4 regions of the Mesorhizobium sp. B264B1B genome follow, and region 3 is predicted to be linked to each of the others. Evidence: riboswitches for the same ligand, from Rfam matches in the RefSeq annotation. Region 3 holds a riboswitch; each other region holds the start of a gene.
The links. Region 3 has a riboswitch for cobalamin ahead of LB547_RS06495 (ABC transporter ATP-binding protein). Riboswitches for the same ligand answer to the same signal wherever they lie in the genome.

Region 1 (5,280 bases), on a different contig from region 3:
ACCGCGCGTTCGATAACCGCCTTCCCCCAATCCGTCGCTGCTTCGCAGCGCCACCTTTCCCCCCTCCGGAGGGAAAGGAAGTGAGCCCTGCTGGAAGCGTTTGGCGACCAGACTTGAATGCTCATCCACAAAAGGGGACAACAGCTCTCAAAACTCCACCCCCTGCTGCGCCTTCACGCCCGCCGCGAAATGGTGCTTGGTCAGCCCCATCTCGGTCACCAGGTCGGCCGCCTCGACCAGCGCCGGCTTGGCGTTGCGACCGGTGACGACGACATGCAGGCCCTCGCGGCGCGCTTTCAGCGCGACAACCACCTTGTCCAGATCGAGATACTCGTAGCGCAGCGCGATGTTGAGTTCGTCGAGCACGACGAGACTGATCGACGGATCGGCCATCAGCTCCAGCGCCTTGGCCCAGGCGGCCTCGGCCGCCGCGATGTCGCGCTTCAGATCCTGTGTCTCCCAGGTGAACCCCTCGCCCATCGCGTGCCAGACGACGCGGTCGCCGAAGGCGGCGAAGGCCTCCTTCTCACCCGTATGCCATTTGCCCTTGATGAACTGGACGACGCCGACGCGCTTGCCGTAGCCGAGCATCCGCAGCGCCAGGCCAAAGGCAGCCGTGGTCTTGCCTTTGCCCGGGCCGGTGTTGACGATCAGCAGCCCCTTTTCGACCGTCTTGCTCGCCACCTCGGCGTCTTGGACCGCCTTGCGCTTGGCCATCTTGGCGCGGTGGCGCTCTTCGTCCTTTTCGTCGATGTCGGTCATGTCACTTCACCTTGAGCGGCAGCCCCGCCACCATCAAAAGCACGGTCTCGGCAATCGCCGCGACCTGCTGGTTGAGCCGGCCGGCGGCGTCGCGGAACCGGCGCCCCAGCGCATTGTCGGGCACGATGCCTTGCCCGACCTCGTTGGATACCACGAACCAGGGTCCGCGCGGCCGCGACAGCATGTCAGCCAGCCGCCGACATTCGGCCTCTACATCATGATCGGCCAGCATGTGATTGGTCAGCCAGAGCGTCAGGCAGTCGACAAGCACCGGCTGGTCCTCCGGTAGGGCCTCGAGTGCACCGACAAGGTCTAGCGGTGCATCGATGGTCGTCCAGCCCTCGCCGCGCCGCGACCGGTGCAACGCGATGCGCTGCCGCATCTCGTCGTCATAAGGTTGCGCCGTGGCGATGTAGGCCCATGGCGAAGGCAAGGCGGTCATCAGCGTTTCGGCGTGGGGGGGGGGGGGGGGGGGCGGGGGGGCGCTCTTGCCGGAGCGCCCACCGCCGATGATGAAGGTCAGTCTTCCGCGATCAGGCAAAGCTGTCGCGCAGGCTCGTCGCGCTGCCGGTGAAGCGTCCACGCACCACGCCGACGACAGCGCCCAGCACGAGCCAGAACACCAGGTTCGTCACTGTCACCGCCACCACGAACTGATGGTGCAGGCCTTCCGGGATCGGCGTCTCGAAACTGTCGGGCTGCGGCGCGCCGACGATATGCGGCGCGACGATCAACACCACACCCAGAATCGCCAGCGGCAGTGATTTGCGGAAGGCGATCAGGGCAAGGCCGATCGCCGTCGCCGCCACCGTCGCCGTCCACCAGATCTGGCGTGGCAGAAGCTCGGCGGCAGGCATGGCCGGCAGTTCCGGCGGCAGGCCGAGGCCCGGCGCCAGCGTGAACACGGCAAAGCCGGCCAGTCCCCAGAACACGCCCTGGCGCCAGTTGCCGATGCCGCCGGCGAATTCCGAAACCGCGACCAGGACCAGCGCGAAGCCGATGCCGGTGACGATGTTGGCAAGCACGCTGAAAGCGAAACGCTCGAAGCCGTCGGCCGGCGCCCAGCCTTCCTCTTCAGCCGGAACAGCTTCAGCGGCTGCCGGCGCGGCGGAGCTCATGGCATTGCCCGCCGGGGCGGCAGAGTTCATGGCGTTGTTGTCGGTCGGGGCCGGTGCGGTATGGTCGTGGTGGTGGCCGCCGCCGACCTGTTCGTAGACTTCCGCCTTCAGGATCAACGGCACGGTGGCATAGGCCTGCATGCAGGCGAGAACGACACCGGCCACGAGCCCTGCGATCGCCGCGATGAACACGACGTTGCGAAACAGGTTCATGATGTCAAATCCCTATCAGTGGCAGGGAAACGCCATCGAGTGGCGATAGTCGTGCGCGGCATTGTGGACCGCGTCGATATGCGAGAAACCGACAAAGCCTACGACGAAAACGCCGAGCAGCGCCGCGAGCGCGAGCTGCAGGAGGCGCGACTGCGAGGAGATGGAGGCGCCGAGGGAGACGGAAGCGGTATTCATGTCTTGTCCTTTCACCCTCCACCCGAGGGCATCGAAGTCAGTTTCCTGTCGCCGGCAGGTCTCCTGGCTCGCGGATCAGCGCCCTTCCCCACCTTCCCGAAGAAAATCTTCAGTGGCATATGGAGAGGACTACCGCACACAGTTGCGGGGGCAGCCACGGCATTGGGCAACAAATCTGCCCGCACCGCATTCCCTCTTGGCTCCAATCGGAACCGACGACGAAGGTGACTATAGGGAAAATCGCCGCATCCGGCAAACCAAATTCCGACGGCGACAAGCGCTTTAGCGCCGTCCGGCCGCTTGCTCCGCTGCAATTGACAATTTCCGTGGCCGGGTGTCGGCTGCCATCCTCACAGGAGGCCAGCCATGCAGCCCGTCCAGAGCCAGCACGCCCCCTATAACGGCCTCACCCGGGCCGAGCCGACATTGCCGTCCTCGGCCTATTGGGATGCGGCGGCCTACCAGCGCGACCTCGACGCCATCTGGTACAGGAACTGGCTGCTCGTCTGCCGTGAAGCTGATCTCGCCCAACCGCTGGCTTTCCGCACCTTCCGTGTCGGCAGCCAGGAGATCGTCGTGCTGCGTGACGATACCGGCGAACTGCGCGCCTTCCACAACACCTGCCGGCATCGCGGCTCGCAGCTTTGCCAGGAACGCGAGGGGCGGCTGAAGGCGCGGCTGATCACCTGCCCCTACCACGCATGGTCCTATTCGCTGCGCGGCGAGCTCGTGCGCGTGCCATCGAAAACGCTGCCCGAAGGTTTCGACAAGGCGGACCATCCGCTCTATCGCGTCGCGCTGTCGGTCTGGCGCGGCTTCGTCTTCGTCAATCTCGCGGAAGATGCCGCCGGCTCGGCGCACTCATCCTTCGACCCGGCCTCCGGCGATCTCGGCAACTGGCCGCTGGAATCGCTGGTATCGGGCCATGTGCTGCGCAAGGTGATGAACTGCAACTGGAAGATCTTCTGGGAAAACTTCAACGAATGCCTGCATTGCCCCGGCGTCCACAAGGACCTGTCGCGGCTGGTGCCGATCTACGGCCGCGGCCTGATGGGCCGGCATGACGACCCCGAATGGACCCGCCATGCCGACAATGACGCGCCGGAATTTTCCGGCGGGCTGCGGGCGGGTGCCGAAACATGGTCACGTGACGGCCAGGCGCATGGGCCGGTCTTTTCGGGCCTGACGCCGGCCGAGCACGCCGCCGGCCAGACCTACGCCACCAGCCTGCCCTCGATGTTCATCGTCGGCCACGTCGACTATGTCAGGTCCGTACGGCTGGTGCCGCTTGGCCCCGAGCAGACCGAATTGACCGCCGAATGGCTGTTCGCGCCCGACGCGCTCGCCGCCACCGACATCGACAACATCGTCGGATTCGGCACCCAGGTGCTGGAGGAGGATGCCGCGATCTGCGAGGTCAACCAGAAAGGGCTGCGCTCCATGCGCCATAAGGCCGGCGTGCTGATGCCGGAGGAGTACGACCTCCACCGCTTCCACGATTGGGTACGCGAACGACATGCTGCGCTTGTGCCGTAAGCTTCACAGCGACTTCGGCAGATACCGCCAGGTGACATAACCGCAGACCGCCGCAAGCAGGCCGAGCGTGACGAAAACCGAGCCCAGTCCGAAAAAGGCCAGCACCACCGAGTAGACCAGCGGCGGCGTCAGTTCGGAAAAGTCGAGATAAGTGCGGTAGACCGCAGCCATCTGCGCCCGCTCATAAGAGCGGACCGAGCGCATGAAGGCGGTCGAGCCCAGCGCGTCGAGCGCGATGGTGAAGAAGGCGCCGCACAGCAGGAAGGCGCCGGTGACGAGCGGCGCGCTTTCGCCGACGGCACCCGCCGCCAGCAGCACCACCGACATGGCGAAATAGGCAAAAGTCATGGTCCTGCGGCCGCCGAAGCGCTTGCCGGCCTTGCCCCAGAAAATCGCCATGAACAAAAGCGCGTTGCCTGCCGAAACCAGAATGCCGCCGGCAAGTTCGCCCTCACCGGTGATGACCATGAACAGCGGGCCATAGACGAAAAATGTCGTCCAGAAGCAGGAGCGGCCGAAGGCGATCAGCCAGGCCAGCCTCAGCCTCGGCTGCGCGACGAAGCGGCCGATATTGGCCAGCGGGTTGACCGGGCGCGTCTTGCCCGGCCGGATCGAGGCATTGTCGCCGAGCCGGTAGGTCCAGAACAACGCCAGCAGGGCCAAGGCGAATACGGCGACCGCGCCATGCGCGGCATAGATGCCGAAGCGCGTGTAGAGAAAGATGCCGAGCGTCGGCCCACCCGTCCAGGCAAACATCGACCACGCCATGCGCAGCGATTCGGCCTGCATGAAATCGGTCTTGCGGATGTGGTCCATGATGTAGAGGTTGAGCGTGATCGACAGCGCGCTGGCGCCCATGACACGGCACAGCATACCGGCCAATTGCCCGGCGAGCGTATGCGTGACGAAGAACAACGAGCCGATCGCCAGCAGGCAGGCGCCCGCCGTGTAGACCCAGCGCCGTGCGAAGCGCTGGATCAGCATCGGCATGAACAGGGTCACCGACAGGCCGAGCATCGCCACGATGGTGTAGAGGATCGAGACGATCTGCTCGTTGTGGAGGATTTCGTAGGCCTGGATCGGGATGACGCTCGACACCGTGGCGCGAGCGAAGGATTCGACCGCGTAGAGCGAGGCGAAGGTGCGGGCATCCGCGGCCTTGAGGGCCGGTAGCCAGATCGGATGGCGCACATGCGTGGACATTGCTTCCCCAAAGCAGAATCAGCAGCCAATCTGCGGCCATCAGTTCGCGACCGGTAACAGGAAACCGACGTGCCCCGGATAAAAACGAAGCCGGTCAAAGGCTTTCCGGTGCTGGCCTAAAGGGGTGCCTCATGCAGCGCCGGCTGACTGTCTGTATCGAAGCTCACGGCCTTCTTTTGTCCGGCGTAACCGTGATAGTCCTCGTGCGGGGCTGAATCAGATCGCGAGACCATGAGCATCCAGACGCCGACCA
Region 2 (5,280 bases), on a different contig from region 3:
CAATCTCAAAACACCATGCGCGGCAGGGTGTTGCGGTCCGAAGTTGATGTTAAAATTGCGGACGGAGGTTTCAGCCATTACTGCTTTGCCTTCTCATCCCCTGGCAGCACGTAATCGGTGCCTTCCCACGGGGACAGAAAATCGAAATTGCGGAATTCCTGCTTCAGTTCCACCGGCTCGTAGATGACGCGCTTGGCTTCGTCGTCGTAGCGCACCTCGACGAAGCCGGTCAGCGGGAAATCCTTGCGCAGCGGGTGACCGTCGAAACCGTAGTCGGTGAGGATGCGCCGCAGATCGGGGTGGCCCGAAAACAGCACGCCATAGAGATCGTAGGTCTCGCGCTCGAACCAGTCGGCGCCGGGATAGACGCCGGTGATCGACGGCACCATCGTCTCCTCGTCGGCCTGCACCTTGATGCGGATACGCACATTCTGCTTCGGCGACAACAGGTGATAGACGACGTCGAAGCGCTTGGCCCGCGACGGATAATCGGCGCCGCAGACATCGATGACCGAGATGAATTGGCAGCGCGGATCGTCGCGCAGGAAAGTCACCACTTCGATCAGATCGCGCGGTTCGACATGGATGGTGAGTTCGCCATAGGCGAACACTGCTTCATTGACGCGGCCAATCAATTTTTCGCCGAGATAGGTCGACAGTTCGCTCAGGGATGCGGCCATGGATTTACCGTTCGATCGTGCCGGTGCGGCGGATCTTCTTCTGCAGCAGAAGAATGCCATAGAGCAGCGCTTCGGCGCTCGGCGGACAGCCGGGCACATAGATGTCGACCGGCACGATGCGGTCGCAGCCGCGCACCACCGAATAAGAATAGTGGTAATAGCCGCCGCCATTGGCGCAGGAGCCCATCGAGATGACGTAGCGCGGCTCCGGCATCTGGTCGTAGACCTTGCGCAGCGCCGGGGCCATCTTGTTGGTCAGCGTGCCGGCAACGATCATGATGTCGGACTGGCGCGGAGACGCGCGAGGAGCAACACCGAACCGCTCCGAATCGTAGCGCGGCATCGAGGTGTGGATCATCTCGACGGCGCAGCAGGCGAGGCCGAAGGTCATGAACATCAGCGAGCCGCTGCGCGCCCAGGTGATCAGCGCCTCGGTCGAGGTGACGAGAAAGCCCTTGTCGGCGAGTTCGTTGTTGATTTCGAGGAAGAACGGATCATCGGACCCAACCGGCCTGCCGGTATTGGGATCGATCAGACCCTTGGGCTTCGGCGCGACGAGCGTGCCGGAACTGTCGCTCAATCCCATTCGAGCGCTCCTTTTTTCCATTCATAGGCAAAGCCGATGGTCAGCACCGCCAAAAACACCATCATCGACCAGAAACCGAGCATGCCGATTTTCGAGAACGACACCGCCCACGGAAACAGGAAGGCCACTTCCAGGTCGAAGATGATGAACAGGATCGACACCAGGTAGAAGCGGATGTCGAACTTCATACGGGCGTCATCGAACGAGTTGAACCCGCATTCGTAGGCGGAAAGCTTTTCCGGGTCGGGATTGCGATAGGCCACCAGGAACGGCGCCACGATAAGCGCGACGCCGACAGCCGCCGCCACTGCGATAAACAGGACGATGGGCAGGTACGAACTGAGAAGTGCGTTCATGCTGCGGCTTTCCGTTGGCGCCAATCCATTTTGATTACAGCACCAGACCCTATTGCGGAAGCGTGACAGTTTAACCGCTGAACCGTTTTAAGGGGCCTTTGCTGCAACGCGGCGAGGGTTAGCGCAGCGCTTCCGGCGAAGCAAGTCAAACCTTGTTCAAAACACTGGCCTGGACGGCAGAAGGGAAGAAACTGGTCCGATCCGCTCCTGTTTGATTTCCTTCGCTTTTTACTCCACTTTTCTCTCCTGACAGAGTTGCCGCCAAAACCCTGCTAGCATGGCCGGAATCAACCGTCCGAACGACGCTCAACAAGCCATCAGAGTCGCATCCGAATGAAGGAAAAGATCTCGCTTGCCACGGCCCGGCGCATCGCGCTCGCCGCCCAAGGGTTCACTGATCCCCGCCCCGCCGGCACGCCCGACCGACGCCACTTCGCCCGCGTGCTCTCGCGCACCGGCCTGCTGCAGATCGATTCCGTCAGCGCGGTGGTGCGCGCTCACTACATGCCGCTCTACTCGCGCCTTGGCCCCTACCCGTTCGCCTTGCTCGACAACGCCGCCGTCACGCGCAAGCGCACGGTTTTCGAATACTGGGCGCACGAGGCTTCCTTCCTGCCGGTCGAGACCTATCCCCTGATGCGTTGGCGCATGCAGCGCGCGGAGCGTGGCGATGAAATGTATCTGGGTCTCGCCAAATGGGGCCGCGAGCACGCCGCCTATATCGAAGAGATCTACCGCGAGGTCGCGGAGCGCGGCCCGATCGCCGCCTCCGCGCTCGAAGGCCAGAAAGGGTCCGGCGGCTGGTGGGGCTGGAGCCACGCCAAGCATGCCTTCGAATGGCTGTTCTGGGCAGGACGCATCACCACCGCGCACCGCCGTGGCTTCGAACGCTTCTATGATTTGCCCGAGCGCGTACTGCCGCGGGCGATCCTCGATCTGCCGGTGCCGTCTGCCGAGGACGCGCATCGGGAATTGCTGCGGATATCCGCCCGCGCTCATGGCGTCGCGACAGCAAGCGACCTGCGCGACTATTTCCGCCTGTCGCCGGCCGACATGAAGGGCCGGCTGGAGGAGCTGGTTGAAACAGGCGAGCTGGTGCCGGTGCGTGTCGAGGGCTGGAACAAACCGGCTTACCTCCATAAGGAGGCCCGTATTCCACGAAAAATCGAGGCCCGCGCCTTGCTGGCGCCGTTCGATCCGGTCGTTTTCGAGCGCTCGCGCACGGAGCGGCTGTTCGATTTCCACTACCGCATAGAAATCTACACCCCTGCCGAAAAACGGCAATACGGCTATTACGTCCTGCCGTTCCTGCTCGGCGACAGGATCGTGGCGCGCGTCGACCTCAAGGCCGACCGGCCGGCCAGCGTGCTACGCGTCCACGCGGCCTATGCCGAGCCCGGCGCGCCGCCTGAAACCGCCGCGCAACTCTTCCAGGAATTGACGCAGATGCAGGGCTGGCTCGGCCTCGAACGGATCGAGGTTACGCCCGCCGGCGACCTTGGGCAGCCGCTCGCCGACATTGCCGTGTCGTAGACGCGCGTTGACACCGCCGCCTGCAAGAGCCTAAATCCATTCCAGACGGTCTCCTCTCGGCAAAGGGAGGAGCCAAGAGGGAATGCGGTGCGAAATCTCGATTTCAAATCCGCGGCTGTCCCCGCAACTGTAAGCGACGAGCCAAGGCCGAAAACCACTGGGACGGTCCCGGGAAGGCGGCACGAAGGCGATGACCCGCGAGCCAGGAGACCTGCCGTCTGAGACATAAGAATCCGATCGCCCGGCGGGTTTTCCGGGCAAGGAGCCCGATTTGGAACGCGACAGCAGTTTCCCGGCTGAAACAGCGGACATTTTGTCTGGCGATAGCGACTTGTCTGGCGATAGCGACGCCTTGGCCGGCGTCACTGTCATCATCTGCGCTTCCTGCCGCGACGAGACCGGTTCCGATGCCCATCCCCGCGCCGGCGAAGTTTTGGCTCAAGATACGCGCCAAGCCGCAACGGCCGACAATGTCCGTGTCCGCACCGTCGAATGCCTCGGCAACTGCAAGCGCCGTCTCAGTGCCGCGATTCTTCGCGACGGCTGCTGGAGTTATGTCTTCGGCGACCTGAACATCGCCAGCGGCGCCGATCTCGTCACCGGCGCGAAACTCTTCGCCGCTTCGACCAACGGCCTCATTCCGTGGCGTGGTCGCCCGGATTCCCTCAAGCGCGGCCTCGTCGCCCGCATTCCTCCCCTCGACATGCTGAAGGACTGATCATGACCGCCGCAGTTTCCGCCGCCACTCTCTCCCGCGTCCCCTGTACCGTGGTCACCGGCTTCCTGGGTGCCGGCAAGACCACGCTGGTCCGCCATCTCCTGGAGAACGCGGGCGGCAAGCGGATCGCCATCATCGTCAACGAATTCGGCGACATCGGAATCGACGGCGAGATCCTCAAGGGCTGCGGCATCGACACCTGCCCGGAGGAAAACATCGTCGAACTGGCCAATGGCTGCATCTGCTGCACCGTCGCCGACGATTTCGTCCCGGCGCTCGACCAGATCCTGTCGCTGACGCCGAAAGTCGACCACATCCTGATCGAGACCTCAGGTTTGGCTCTGCCCAAGCCGCTGGTCCAGGCCTTCCAGTGGCCGACGGTGAAGAGCCGGGTGACAGTCGACGGCGTGATCGCCGTGGTCGACGGTCCGGCACTCGCCGAGGGGCGCGTCGCCAACGACATGGACGCCCTGCAGGCGCAACGCGCGCAGGACCAGACACTGGACCATGACGACCCCGTCGAGGAGGTGTTCGAGGACCAGATCGCCTGCGCCGACCTCATCATCCTGTCGAAGAGCGACCTGATGGATGCCGCAGGTTCGGCTCGCGCCAACGCCATCATTGGCGAACACTCCGCCCGCGCCGTGAAGGTCGTGCCGACGGCTCATGGCAAGGTCGATCCGTCTGTGCTGCTCGGGCTAGGCCTCGCCGTCGAGGACGACATCGAGAACCGCAAGTCCCATCATGACGGCGCCTTCGACCACGAGCACGACGACTTCGATACGTTCATCGTCGACATCCCCTCGATCGCCAACCCGGACGACCTGGCAAAGCGCGTCGCCACCGCCGCCGAACAGGAGAACGTGCTGCGGGTGAAAGGCTTCGTCGAGGTCGGCGGCAAGCCGATGCGGCTGTTGCTGCAGGCGGTCGGTCCGCGCGTCAATCATTATTATGACCGCGCCTGGACGGCTGACGACGACCGCCGCTCGCGCCTGGTCGTCATCGGCCTCAAGGGGCTGAACCGCCCGGCGATCGAGCATATCCTCGCCGGCTGAGGCAACACCGACCGCGATGCACATCCTCACCACCACATCCGCCTCGCTCGACGATCTCGCCGAGCCGGTCGATCTGCGGCAGACGCCGGCGGAAATGGTGGCGCTGTCCTTCACGGACAGCGACCTGGCCGGACTGGCAGCGGCCTGGAAAGGCGACGCCGATCGGCTGCCCACGATGCGGCTGGCCGCGCTGCGCGACCTGCGCCACCCCATGTCCGTCGACCTCTGGATCGACAGCGTCGCCCGTCACGCCAAAGTCATTCTGGTGCGTATTCTCGGCGGTTACGAGTGGTGGCGCTACGGCTGCGACCAGTTGGCCGTGGTTGCCCGTGAGCGCGGCATAAAGCTGGCA
Region 3 (5,280 bases):
ACAGCGCCGGCGGCGGCTCCCGACGAGAGGCCGAACAGGAACGGATCGGCAAGATCGTTGCGCGTCACCGTCTGCAACAGCGCGCCGACCACGCCCAGGCCGCCGCCGAGACAGATGGCCAGGATGGTGCGCGGCAATCTGAGGTCGACGACGATCCTGCCGACCGGGCCGGACACGTCATGCCCCTTCAATCCGATCGCATGGCCAAGTGCTGCAACGACGTCGCCCAGCGGGATCATCGTCGAACCATAGGCGATCGATAGCAGCGCGAGCGCGGCCATAGCCAACGCGGCCGCCGTCATGGCCAATACGAATGCCTTGTGCCGCAAAGTCATGTTCCCGGTTAAAACGCTTCCGGATGCATCGCCCTGGCAATCTTGCCGATCGCGTCGATATTGGCCGGCCCGGGTGTCAGTTCGGCATAGCGAAGCGCCACGAAGCGTTCGTTCCTGACCGCGTCCGTCTCCTTCATTGCCGGATGCGCTTTCAGGAAATCGAGCAGCTTCCGGTAGCCGCCGCCATCCTGATAGTCGAGCAGGATGAGGAATTGCGGATTGCGCGAGGCCACCGTCTCCCAATCCGTGTTGCCCCAGCTGGTGTCCATGTCGGCCATGATGTTGTCGCCGCCGGCCGCGGAAATCATGGCGTTGGGAATGGCGAACTTGCCTGATGTGAACGGCTTGTCCTCGCCGGAATCATAGAGGAACACGCGCGTTCCCCTGCGGGCGCCGACCTTGGCCGTGATTTCGGCGAGCTGCGCCTTCCAGCCGGAGACGAGCTTATCCGCTTCGGCCTCCTTGCCGAAGATCTTGCCCAGCTTCTCGACATCGCCATAGAGCAGGTCCATCGAAGCGGCGGGGCGGTTCTTGTCGAGATGGACGCAGCTTTCCGTCAGCACCAGGGTCTTGATGCCGTGTTGCGCCAGCGTATCGGGCGTCACCTCGCCGCCCGGCTTCATGCCGTAGTACCAACCGGCGAAGAAGAAGTCGGGCTCGACAGCGACCAGGTTTTCCAGCGTCGGATATTTGGGCGCCAGTTCCGGGATCGAGCCTTGCTCGGCCTTAAATTCGGGGCCGACCTTGTACCATCCGGTGATGCCGGTCAGGCCGACGATCGACGGCTGCAGCTTCAGGGCGAAGGCCATCTCGGCCATGTTGAGATCGTGAATGACAGCGCGCTTTGGAGGCGCGTCGAAGGTCAGCGACTTGCCGCAGCTGTCGACCGTCACCGGAAAGGCGAAGGCCGTAGAGGCCAGCAGGGAGAAGGCAAGAGATACGGCAAGGCGTTTCACGGATGTTGCTCCTTCGTTGCACGGGAATTGGATCTGCGCTCACGAAGATGGCGCGGCACGGTTCGGAACCTCGAACACCGTCAGCTCGCGGTCCTCCGTCGGGTGGCGCAACCTAAAGACGTCGACACCGAAGATCTCGCGGATCAGCTGCTGAGTGAGTGCTTCGCGTGGCGGCGCCAGCACATGCAACCGGCCATGGCTCATCACCGCGACCCTGGTGGCGAAAGGCGTCACCAGCGCCAGATCGTGCAGCACCGCGATCACGGTCATGCCGAGGCCTGCAACCAGTTCGAGCAACTCGCTGCGCGCCCGCGGGTCGAGATGGTTGGTCGGCTCGTCGAGGAACAGGATCTTCGGCTCCTGTGCGATGGCGCGGGCAAGCTGGGCGCGCTGGCGCTCGCCGCCCGACAGCGAGCCGATGGTGCGGCCAAGCAGCGGCAACAGCCCGGTCCGGCGCAGCGCCTCGACGACAATGTCGCGTTCCTCGCTCCTGTGCCTGCGGCCGGTATGCGGAACCCGGCCGAGCTCGACATAATCGATCACCGCCAGCCGTGGATCCGGTTGATCGGTCTGGCCGACGACGGCGATGTGCAGCGCCCGCTCGGCGGTCGAAATCCTGTCCAGCAGGCGCCCGGTGAGCTTCACTTCGCCCGAACTCGGCCGCAGCATGCCCGACAGCATGCGCAGCAATGTCGTCTTGCCGGCGCCGTTGGGACCGATGATGGCGAGACGGTCGCCCGCCGCCACCGAAAGGCTGACCGGATGCACCAGATGCAGGCCATCCGCCGCCGCGGCCAGGTCGCGGGCCTCGAGAAGCGGCGCGGTCATGGGCAATTCCTTGCAGGGCCCGCCGGAATACGGGCCAGCGTCTTGCTTGCCAATCCTGCCGGACGCTGGCCTGAATTCACCTCGGTGGCGATATCGCGGCAAAGCGTGCACACGATGATGCGATGCATGGGAATGCAGTGAATGCGATCGATGGAGCCGTCCAACTTCCGTCACTTTCAAAAATGGCGACGGAAGGAAGCTGGCTTGAACCGGTCGACAAGACCGAACCCCGCGTCTCCTCCCGGCACACCCCGTCCGGTCAACCCATGCAGATGGCAGGTCTCCTGGCTCGCGGGTCGTTGCGCCATCCTGCCTTCCCAGCCTTGCCGGCCAGTGGCTTCTCGGATTTTGCTCGCCGCTTACAGTTGCGGGGGCAGCCATGGCTTCGACCCGAAAAACGGGCCTCACCATGTTCCCTTTTCACCCCTCGCCTTGCGGCGCGGGGACCATCACGAGTCGCAGCCTAGGATGCAGGCAGCGTCGAGGCAAGGTCGATGCATGTTCTGTTATAACGATACAAACGTGTGGTCAATCACTATCGCGCGCCACCAGTTCCAGCGGCCAGACCTCGCGAATGATCTCTGGCCCTTTCGCGCCGGCGAAAGCCGGGAGCGAGGCGAGCAGGATTTCGCCGAGCCGCCGCCCCATCGGGTCAAGGCTCGGACGAAAGCCGGTCAGCGCCGGCGAGAAATAACGGCAGAGCGGCGTGTCGACGATGACGATCACCGCGACATCCTGCCCGGGCTTGATCCCCATTTCGGCGAGCGCTTTGCAGCCGCCGAGCGCCATCGAGTCGTTGTTGAAGATAATCGCGGTCGGCGGATCCTTCGACCGCATGACTTGCGGTGTCACCGCGTAGCCACCGGCTTCGTTGATAAAACCGTCCACAATCAGGCCGGGATCGACTTCGATGCCGTGCCGCCGCAGCGCCTTGCAATAACCCTCCAGAAACAGATAACCGAAATTCAGGTCAAGCGACGGCCGGATGGCGGCGATGCGGCGGTGGCCACGCGCAACCAGCCGGTCGACCGCATCGGCGCCCGCCTTCTCGAAATCCAGATCCAGAGAGGGATAGCTGTCGTCGCCGGACCGGCTTCGGCCGAGCGTCGCGAAGGGAAAGCCGGCCTTGCTCAGATAGTCGATGCGATCGTCCTCGCGCCGCGTCCAGGCCAGTACGACGGCATCGGCACGACGCGTCTCGACGACGCGGCGCAGCCGCTCCTGTTGATAATCCGCCGGCGCGCCCATGACGATGATCAGGTCCAGCCCGCACTCGGCCAATGTCGCTTGCAGTCCGGTGAGGAACGGAATGAAGAACGGCTCGCCATACTGCTGGTCGCCCGGATGCGGCTGCAGCATGAAAGCCACGGCATGGGTGGTGCCGCGGCGTAGGTTCCTGCCCGAGTGGTTCGGTGAATAATTGAGCTTCCGGGCCGCCTCGAGCACGCGCTGGCGTGTCTCGGCGTTCACGTCGGCGCGCCCGTTAAGCGCGCGCGAGACTGTACCGATCGAAATGTTTAGGTGCCGCGCAAGATCGTGAATGCTGGACGCCAAGACCTCCCCCTCCTGCTTCTGGCTAGCACCAGCCGGTCGTGCGGCCAAGGCGTTTCAGAGCCGACGGTACAAATCCGATTGACAATATATGCCATCGGGTGTGTCATCGTAAACGTTTACGGAAGTCATTTACGGACTGCCGTGGGTGCCAGCCAGGAGGGGTTGGCCGGAGGAGCGCTGGATGATGCACGTCGTCCTGGTCGGGTGCGGAGCCATGAGCAAAACCTGGCTCGAGGCCATCAGCCAATCCCCTGCCGTCAAGATCGTCGGTCTCGTCGACCTCGACGCCGACAGGGCGCGCCAGCGGGCACGCGAATACGACCTCGCCGGGGTCGCGATCGGGACCGATCTCGACGTCGTTCTCTCCCAGACCAGACCCGATGCGGTGTTCGACGTGGTCGTGCCTGCCGCCCGTCGCGCCGTGGCGAATTCGGCCTTTGCCCATGGCTGTCATCTGTTGACGGAAAAGCCGCTGGCCGACAGCCCGGACAATGCGCGCGCCATCATCGACGATGCGCGGCGCGCGCGACGCGTCCATGCCGTGGTGCAGAACCGCCGCTACGTCGCCAACGTCCGGCGCATCCGGCGCTTCCTCGGCTCCGGCGCCATCGGCGCTGCGACCAGCATCCATGCCGATTTTTTCATTGCGCCGCATTTCGGCGGTTTCCGCGAAGGCATGCGCCATGTGCTGCTGCTCGACATGGCGATCCATACATTCGACGCCGCCCGCTACATGGTCGATGGCGAGCCGACCGAAGTGTATTGCCGGGAATGGGAGCCGGCCAATTCCTGGTACCGGCAGGGATCGTCGGCAAGCGCCACCTTCGAGCTCGGCCAGGGCAAGATGTTCACCTATCGCGGCAGTTGGTGCGCCGACGGTTTCCGCACCAGTTGGGAAGGCAGTTGGCGCATCGTCGGCGAACGCGGCAGCCTGACCTGGGATGGTCATGACGAGTTGAAGGCCGAAGCCGTGCTGCCGGAACGCGAAGGCCTGCTCGACAAGGTCGTGCCGGTAGCGGTGCCGCCGCTCGACCCTGCCGACCGCATCGGCGGGCATCTCGGCGTCATGGAAGATTTCGTCCGCGCCGTGGAAACCGGCACCGAGCCGGAGACGCGCGGCGCCGACAACATCAAGAGCCTGGCCATGGTTTTCGCGGCGATCGAAAGCGCCGAGACCGGGCGCCGGGTCGAAATCCCCAGGCAGGAAGGATGACCATGGCGGACCCGCTTCTCGACATCAGGATCGGCACCATGGTGCGGGCCAATCTCGAAGACCCGGCCGCCTATGTCAGGCAGATCCTGCCGCTCGGTTTCGAGAGCGTCCAGCCCTTCTTCTGGCAGACGCTGGGCGGCAAGGACCTGGGGCGGCTCGCCGGCGAGATCCGCGACGCGATCGGCGATGCCGATGTCAGCGTCAGCTCGATCGGCGTGTTCGGCAATCCACTCGAGAGCGGCGACACCGACCGCGGCGTGCTCAAGGCCTGGGAAACGGTGATCGACAGCGCGCATCTGTTCGGCACCAATCTGGTCAGCGGTTTTACCGGCCGCATCCGCGGCAAGCCGCTGACCGACAGCCTGCCGCGCTACCGCGAAGTCTGGGGCGAATT
Region 4 (5,280 bases), on a different contig from region 3:
CGATCTTCTCCAGCGCGTCGAGAGCCTGTTCGAAGCTCATCGCCTTGACGTCTTCGTTGGTTTCACCAGCCATCATTCATCCTTTCATCAGTCGCCCGACATGGGCGGCGACCGAAAATGCCAATCCTTGCAGATCGTAGCCGCCCTCGAGCAGGCTGACGAGCCGGTTGCCGCTGTGGCGCGCCGCGCGCTGCATGAGTTGGCCGGTCGCCCAGTCGAAATCATCCTCGGTCAGGTTGATCTCGGCCAGCGGGTCGCGATGATGCGCATCGAAGCCGGCCGAAATAATGATCAGGTCGGGTGCAAAATTGTCGAGCGAGGGCAGCACGCGCGACAGGAAGGCATCGCGGAACGCCTCGCTGCCGGTCTGCGGCGCAAGCGGCGCGTTGACGATGTTGCCGGCGCCGGTTTCGTTCTTTGCTCCGGTGCCGGGGTAGAGCGGCATCTGGTGCGTCGAGCAATAAAGCACGGACGGATCGTCCCAGAAAACATCCTGCGTGCCGTTGCCGTGATGCACGTCCCAGTCGACGATGGCGACACGTTCGATATCGTGTTTGCGCTGTGCATAACGTGCGGCGATGGCCGCCGTGTTGAACAGGCAGAAGCCCATCGCGGTCGCTTTCTCGGCATGATGGCCGGGCGGCCGGGCGGCGACGAAAACGTTGTCTGCCCTGCCGGCAAAGACGTCGTCGACGGCGGCGTTGGCGGCTCCGATCGCGGTGATCGCCGCCTGCCAGCTCTTCGGGCTGGCCGTTGTGTCGGCATCGATGCGGGCGATGCCCGTCTCGGGAATGGCGGCGCGTACCCGCTCGACGAAATCCTCGGGATGCGCGTAGAGAATGGTGGCCTCGTCGCCTTCCGGCGCCTCGAGGCGGTCGAGCGCGGCAAAAGCCTCGTCGTCGAGCACGCGCTCGATGGCGCGCAAGCGGTCCGGCCGCTCCGGATGGCCGGGCGGCGTGATGTGCTCAAGGAAGATCGGATGGGTGTAGAGACGAGTGGCCATGCCCCCTATCTAGTGCCCCGGCGCGGCGATGGCCATGCGTTGCGGCCTGATGGCTGGGGAAAATCGCGCCTGCGTCCATTCGCGTCGCCGCGGGGATTGGCGGCGCAGGGGCTTCGTCGTAAAGTCCCGGCCACTGCCTGGTGCCCGCCGCGAGCGGGAGAATCGGGAACACGGTTTGATACCGTGGCGTGCCCAACGCTGTAAGGGGGACCGCGCCGGTAAATGCCACTGTCGATGACGGGAAGGCGCCGGATGCGGGTTGATCCCGAGCCAGAAGACCGGCCTGGCAGGCATCGTCATCCGCATGGTCAGGCGGACGGCAGTTGATTGCAATCGCAAGGGGACAAGCGATGCCGGACAATATGACCATCCCCGTGGGTGACGGATTCGACCAGATGGCGCGCGATGCGGTCTACCGCGCCATGTTCACGCGGCGCGATGTTCGCAGCCATTTTACATCAGAGGCCGTCGACGACGAGGTCTTGGCGCGGCTGCTGCTTGCCGCCCATCACGCGCCATCGGTCGGCTTCATGCAGCCATGGAATTTCATCGTCATTCGTGGCACCGAACGACGGGAACAGGTGCGCGACCTGTTCCTCGCGGCGCGCGAGCAGGAATTGCCGGCGATCGAGGAAGAGCGGCGGGCGCTCTACCGCAAGCTCAAGCTGGAAGGCATCTGCGAAAGCGCGCTCAATATCTGTATCACCTGCGACCGCCGACGCTCACAGGGTTCGCCGCTGGGACGCTGGCACAATCCCGAGATGGATCTCTACAGCACGGTCTGCGCGGTGCAGAATTTCTGGCTGGCGGCGCGCGCCGAAGGCGTCGGCGTCGGCTGGGTCAGCATTATCGAGGCGCAGGCGTTGAAAGACCTTCTGTCGATTCCCGGGCATGTGACGCCGGTGGCCTATCTCTGTGTCGGCCGTGTCTCGGAGTTCGCGCCGAAACCGGACCTCGAAACACATGGCTGGGGGCGGCGGCTGCCGCTGCCCGAGCTGATCATGAGCGAGACGTTTTGCGGACAGGGCGAAGTTCCGCTCAAATCAACGATCGCACGCCTCAAGGCGGCAACATGCGAAAAGTCTGACAAACCCTTGATTTGATTGCCGATATGGCATGCGCAGCGCGCTGCCGGCGGCCTGCCGTCGTCAGGCGGCTCCGGCATCCTTCCTCAACAATCCTTCGAGCAGTTGCTTGAATGCCGCCACCACGGTCTTCGACGTCGCTTCCGGGTCGTTCGAATTGGCGATCCGCTGCGCCGCCTGGCTGCTCGCCCCGTTGATCAGCCGTGCCGCGGTCTCGGGGTCTACGCCCGGGACAACCACCCCGTCGCCCTGCAGCGTCGTCAGGTGATCGGTCATCGACGCGACGCAGGCATTGGCGTTCGGCCATTGCGCGGGATCCCCCAGCACGGCCGGACCGTCCCGAAACATGATGCGCTGGATTTCCGGCTCCAGCGCCATTTCGATGTAGCTCGTGCATTCGTCGACGAAGCTTTGCCAGCGGGTCGGTGCTTTCGCTGCAACCTCATTCACCCGTGCCGCCATCTCGGCGTCTATCTCGGCGATAACCGCCTGCAAAAGCCCCTTCTTGTCCCCGAAATGATGATAGAGCGCACCGCGCGTCAGCCCGGCCGATGCGGTGAAATCATCCATCGATGCCTCGGCATAACCGATCGTTCCGAACGCATGCCGGGCCGCGGCAATCAATTTGGCGCGCGTTTCGGCGATCATTTCCCTGCGGGGCTTGTGCATCTCTTCTGGCCTTATCCACATACGTCACGTATGCCAATTGACATACGCGACGTATGATCTATTTAGTATTCATACGCATCGTATGTAATTTCCGAATCGCCTTTTGTCGAGGAACGGACCATGCAGAACCCCTATTCCGAGATCTTTCGAGCCCCTGGCGCCAAGGGCTTTGCCGCTGCAGGCTTCATGGCGCGCCTGCCGGTCGCCATGGCGCCGATCGGCATCGTGGCGATGCTGTCGCAGACGCGTGGCGAATACTGGCTGGCGGGTGCCGTCTCGGCGACATTCGCGCTGGCCAACGCTTTCCTGGCGCCGCAGATCTCCAGGCTGGTCGACCGCCTCGGCCAGACATGGATCGTCGTGCCCACCACCATCATCTCCGTGCTGGCATTCCTGCTGCTGATTGCGTCGGCCAATCAGGATTGGCCGGTATGGACAATGTTCGTGTCGGCGCTGCTGGCAGCGGCCATGCCCAGCATGCCGGCAATGGTGCGCGCGCGCTGGACCGAGCTTTTTCGCGGCCGGCCGGAGATGAACACCGCCTTCGCCTTCGAATCGGCGGCCGACGAACTGGTCTATATCGCCGGCGCGTCGCTGTCGGTGGGCCTCAGTGCGGCGCTGTTTCCGGAAGCAGGCATGCTGGCGAGCACGTTGTTTCTCGCTTTGGGCTCGATAGCATTCATCCTGCAGCGATCGACCGAGCCGAAAGTGCGGCCGGTGGACCATGGTTCGACTGGCTCGGCAATCCGCCTGCGGCCGGTACAGATCATCACCTTCGCCCTAATCTTCATCGGCGCGACCTTCGCGACGACGGAAGTGAGCACCGTGGCGATCACCAACGAGTTCGGCCAAGCCGGTGCCGCAAGCCTGGTGATCGGCGTCTATGCGCTGGGATCGTTCGTGTTGGGCATCGTGGTCGGCGCGCTCAACCTCAAGACGCCGCTACAGCGCCAGCTGACCGTCGCGGTCGCCATCATCGCAGTCAGCACGATTTTGCCGCTCACCGCCGACAGCGTGCCGATTTTGGCGCTGACCGTCTTCATCAGCGGCGTGGCGATCTCGCCGACTTTCATCACGGCATTCGGCCTGATCGAACGGCATGTGCCGGAAGCGATGCTGACCGAGGGCATTACCTGGGTGACAACGGGAATCGGCATCGGCATGGCGCTGGGCTCTTTCGCCGCCGGCGCGGTGGTGGATGCGTTCGGCGCCCAGAACGGGTTCTGGGTCTCGGTGGTCGCGGGCGGCATCGCGCTGGTCACGGTGCTGCTCGGCCAGCGCAGTCTTGCCACTCACAAATGCGAGTTGGATGGGTGTGAAGCGGCCGTCGCTGCCGCGGAATGAACCATGACGCGTCCGGTTCAGCGGATCGGACGCTATTGCCGCCGTCGAACCTAGAGAATCTCGGTCTTGGCGATGTGGATGCCAAAACCTTCGAGGCCGACATAGTGGCGCTCGCGCGAGGCGATCAAATTGATCGAGGAAATGCCGAGATCCTTCAGGATCTGAGCACCGAGCCCGATCTCGCGCCATTCATTCTCGCGGCGGCGCGCCTCTTCGTGGTCCTCCCGGTCGCCGCTCGCCGGCCGGTTGCGCTCCTGGTGGGCGACACCGACCGAGCCCTCGCGCAGATAGACGATGACGCCGCGCTTGCGCTCGCCCATCGCCTTCATGATGGCGTCCAGCCGGTGGCTGGTGCCGAAGACGTCGGTCACCACGTCCTCGGAGTGCAGACGCACAGGCACCTCTTCTCCGTCGCGGATGTCGCCGAAGACGACGGCGACATGGTGCATGGAATCCCACGGCAGCGTGTAGGTGAAGACCTGCGCCTTGCCGCCGAGCGTGTCGATCTCGGAGCACGCCACGCGTTCGACCAGCGTTTCCTTGCGTTGCCGGTAAGCAATGAGGTCGGCGACAGAAACCTGCTTGAGGCCGTGCTCCTCGGCAAAAGCCGCGACCTGCGGGCCGCGCTTGACGGTGCCGTCATCATTGACCAGTTCCGAGATCACGCCGATCGGCGGCAGGCCGGCGAGCTTGCACAGATCGACGGCCGCCTCGGTATGGCCCGAACGCATCAGCACGCCGCCTTCGCGCGCGATGAGCGGGAAGATGTGGCCGGGGCGGACGAAATCGGAGGCGCCGACATTGCCGTTGGCGAGATTGCGCACGGTCAGCGTGCGGTCGTCGGCCGAAATGCCTGTCGTGGTACCATGCTTGAAATCGACGCTGACGGTGAAGGCGGTGGTGTGCGCCGAATCATTGTCGGCGACCATCGGCGCAAGGTTGAGGCGCTTGGCCTCCTCGCGCGGCATCGGCGTGCAGACGATGCCCGAAGTGTTGCGCACAATGAAGGCCATCTTTTCCGGCGTGCAATGGACGGCGGCGACGATCAGGTCGCCCTCGTTCTCGCGCCCGTCATCATCCATGACGACGACGATCTCGCCGCGCTCGAAGGCCCGGATTGCTTCGACGATCTTCTTCTGGTCGTAAGACATGGAATGCTCGCTTCGCTCGCAAGGGAGT

Region 1: linked by a shared signal. The riboswitch ahead of LB547_RS01185 (CbtB domain-containing protein) and the one ahead of LB547_RS06495 (ABC transporter ATP-binding protein) in region 3 are both predicted to bind cobalamin.
Region 2: linked by a shared signal. The riboswitch ahead of LB547_RS01020 (DUF1636 family protein) and the one ahead of LB547_RS06495 (ABC transporter ATP-binding protein) in region 3 are both predicted to bind cobalamin.
Region 4: linked by a shared signal. The riboswitch ahead of bluB (5,6-dimethylbenzimidazole synthase) and the one ahead of LB547_RS06495 (ABC transporter ATP-binding protein) in region 3 are both predicted to bind cobalamin.

The regions. Positions count from the first base shown of each region.
Region 1 is NZ_JAIUIS010000001.1:252,630-257,909, reverse strand. It holds gene cobO (cob(I)yrinic acid a,c-diamide adenosyltransferase) at 148-762, opposite strand; gene cobU (bifunctional adenosylcobinamide kinase/adenosylcobinamide-phosphate guanylyltransferase) at 764-1,303, opposite strand; gene LB547_RS01190 (CbtA family protein) at 1,296-2,093, opposite strand; gene LB547_RS01185 (CbtB domain-containing protein) at 2,109-2,288, opposite strand; cobalamin riboswitch at 2,324-2,520, opposite strand; gene LB547_RS01180 (aromatic ring-hydroxylating oxygenase subunit alpha) at 2,655-3,824, shown strand; gene LB547_RS01175 (MFS transporter) at 3,828-5,027, opposite strand; gene LB547_RS01170 (DUF1624 domain-containing protein) at 5,259-5,280, shown strand, end outside.
Region 2 is NZ_JAIUIS010000001.1:218,908-224,187, reverse strand. It holds gene LB547_RS01045 (NADH-quinone oxidoreductase subunit D) at 1-78, opposite strand, end outside; gene LB547_RS01040 (NADH-quinone oxidoreductase subunit C) at 78-680, opposite strand; gene LB547_RS01035 (NuoB/complex I 20 kDa subunit family protein) at 685-1,266, opposite strand; gene LB547_RS01030 (NADH-quinone oxidoreductase subunit A) at 1,257-1,622, opposite strand; gene LB547_RS01025 (winged helix-turn-helix domain-containing protein) at 1,956-3,155, shown strand; cobalamin riboswitch at 3,185-3,389, shown strand; gene LB547_RS01020 (DUF1636 family protein) at 3,427-3,873, shown strand; gene cobW (cobalamin biosynthesis protein CobW) at 3,876-4,928, shown strand; gene LB547_RS01010 (cobaltochelatase subunit CobN) at 4,945-5,280, shown strand, end outside.
Region 3 is NZ_JAIUIS010000002.1:547,860-553,139, forward strand. It holds gene LB547_RS06485 (FecCD family ABC transporter permease) at 1-335, opposite strand, end outside; gene LB547_RS06490 (ABC transporter substrate-binding protein) at 344-1,291, opposite strand; gene LB547_RS06495 (ABC transporter ATP-binding protein) at 1,331-2,119, opposite strand; cobalamin riboswitch at 2,376-2,585, opposite strand; gene LB547_RS06500 (LacI family DNA-binding transcriptional regulator) at 2,648-3,673, opposite strand; gene LB547_RS06505 (Gfo/Idh/MocA family protein) at 3,855-4,886, shown strand; gene LB547_RS06510 (sugar phosphate isomerase/epimerase family protein) at 4,889-5,280, shown strand, end outside.
Region 4 is NZ_JAIUIS010000005.1:172,638-177,917, reverse strand. It holds gene LB547_RS12410 (exodeoxyribonuclease VII small subunit) at 1-73, opposite strand, end outside; gene LB547_RS12405 (histone deacetylase family protein) at 77-1,003, opposite strand; cobalamin riboswitch at 1,125-1,305, shown strand; gene bluB (5,6-dimethylbenzimidazole synthase) at 1,354-2,106, shown strand; gene LB547_RS12395 (TetR/AcrR family transcriptional regulator) at 2,152-2,757, opposite strand; gene LB547_RS12390 (MFS transporter) at 2,878-4,101, shown strand; gene ribB (3,4-dihydroxy-2-butanone-4-phosphate synthase) at 4,152-5,252, opposite strand.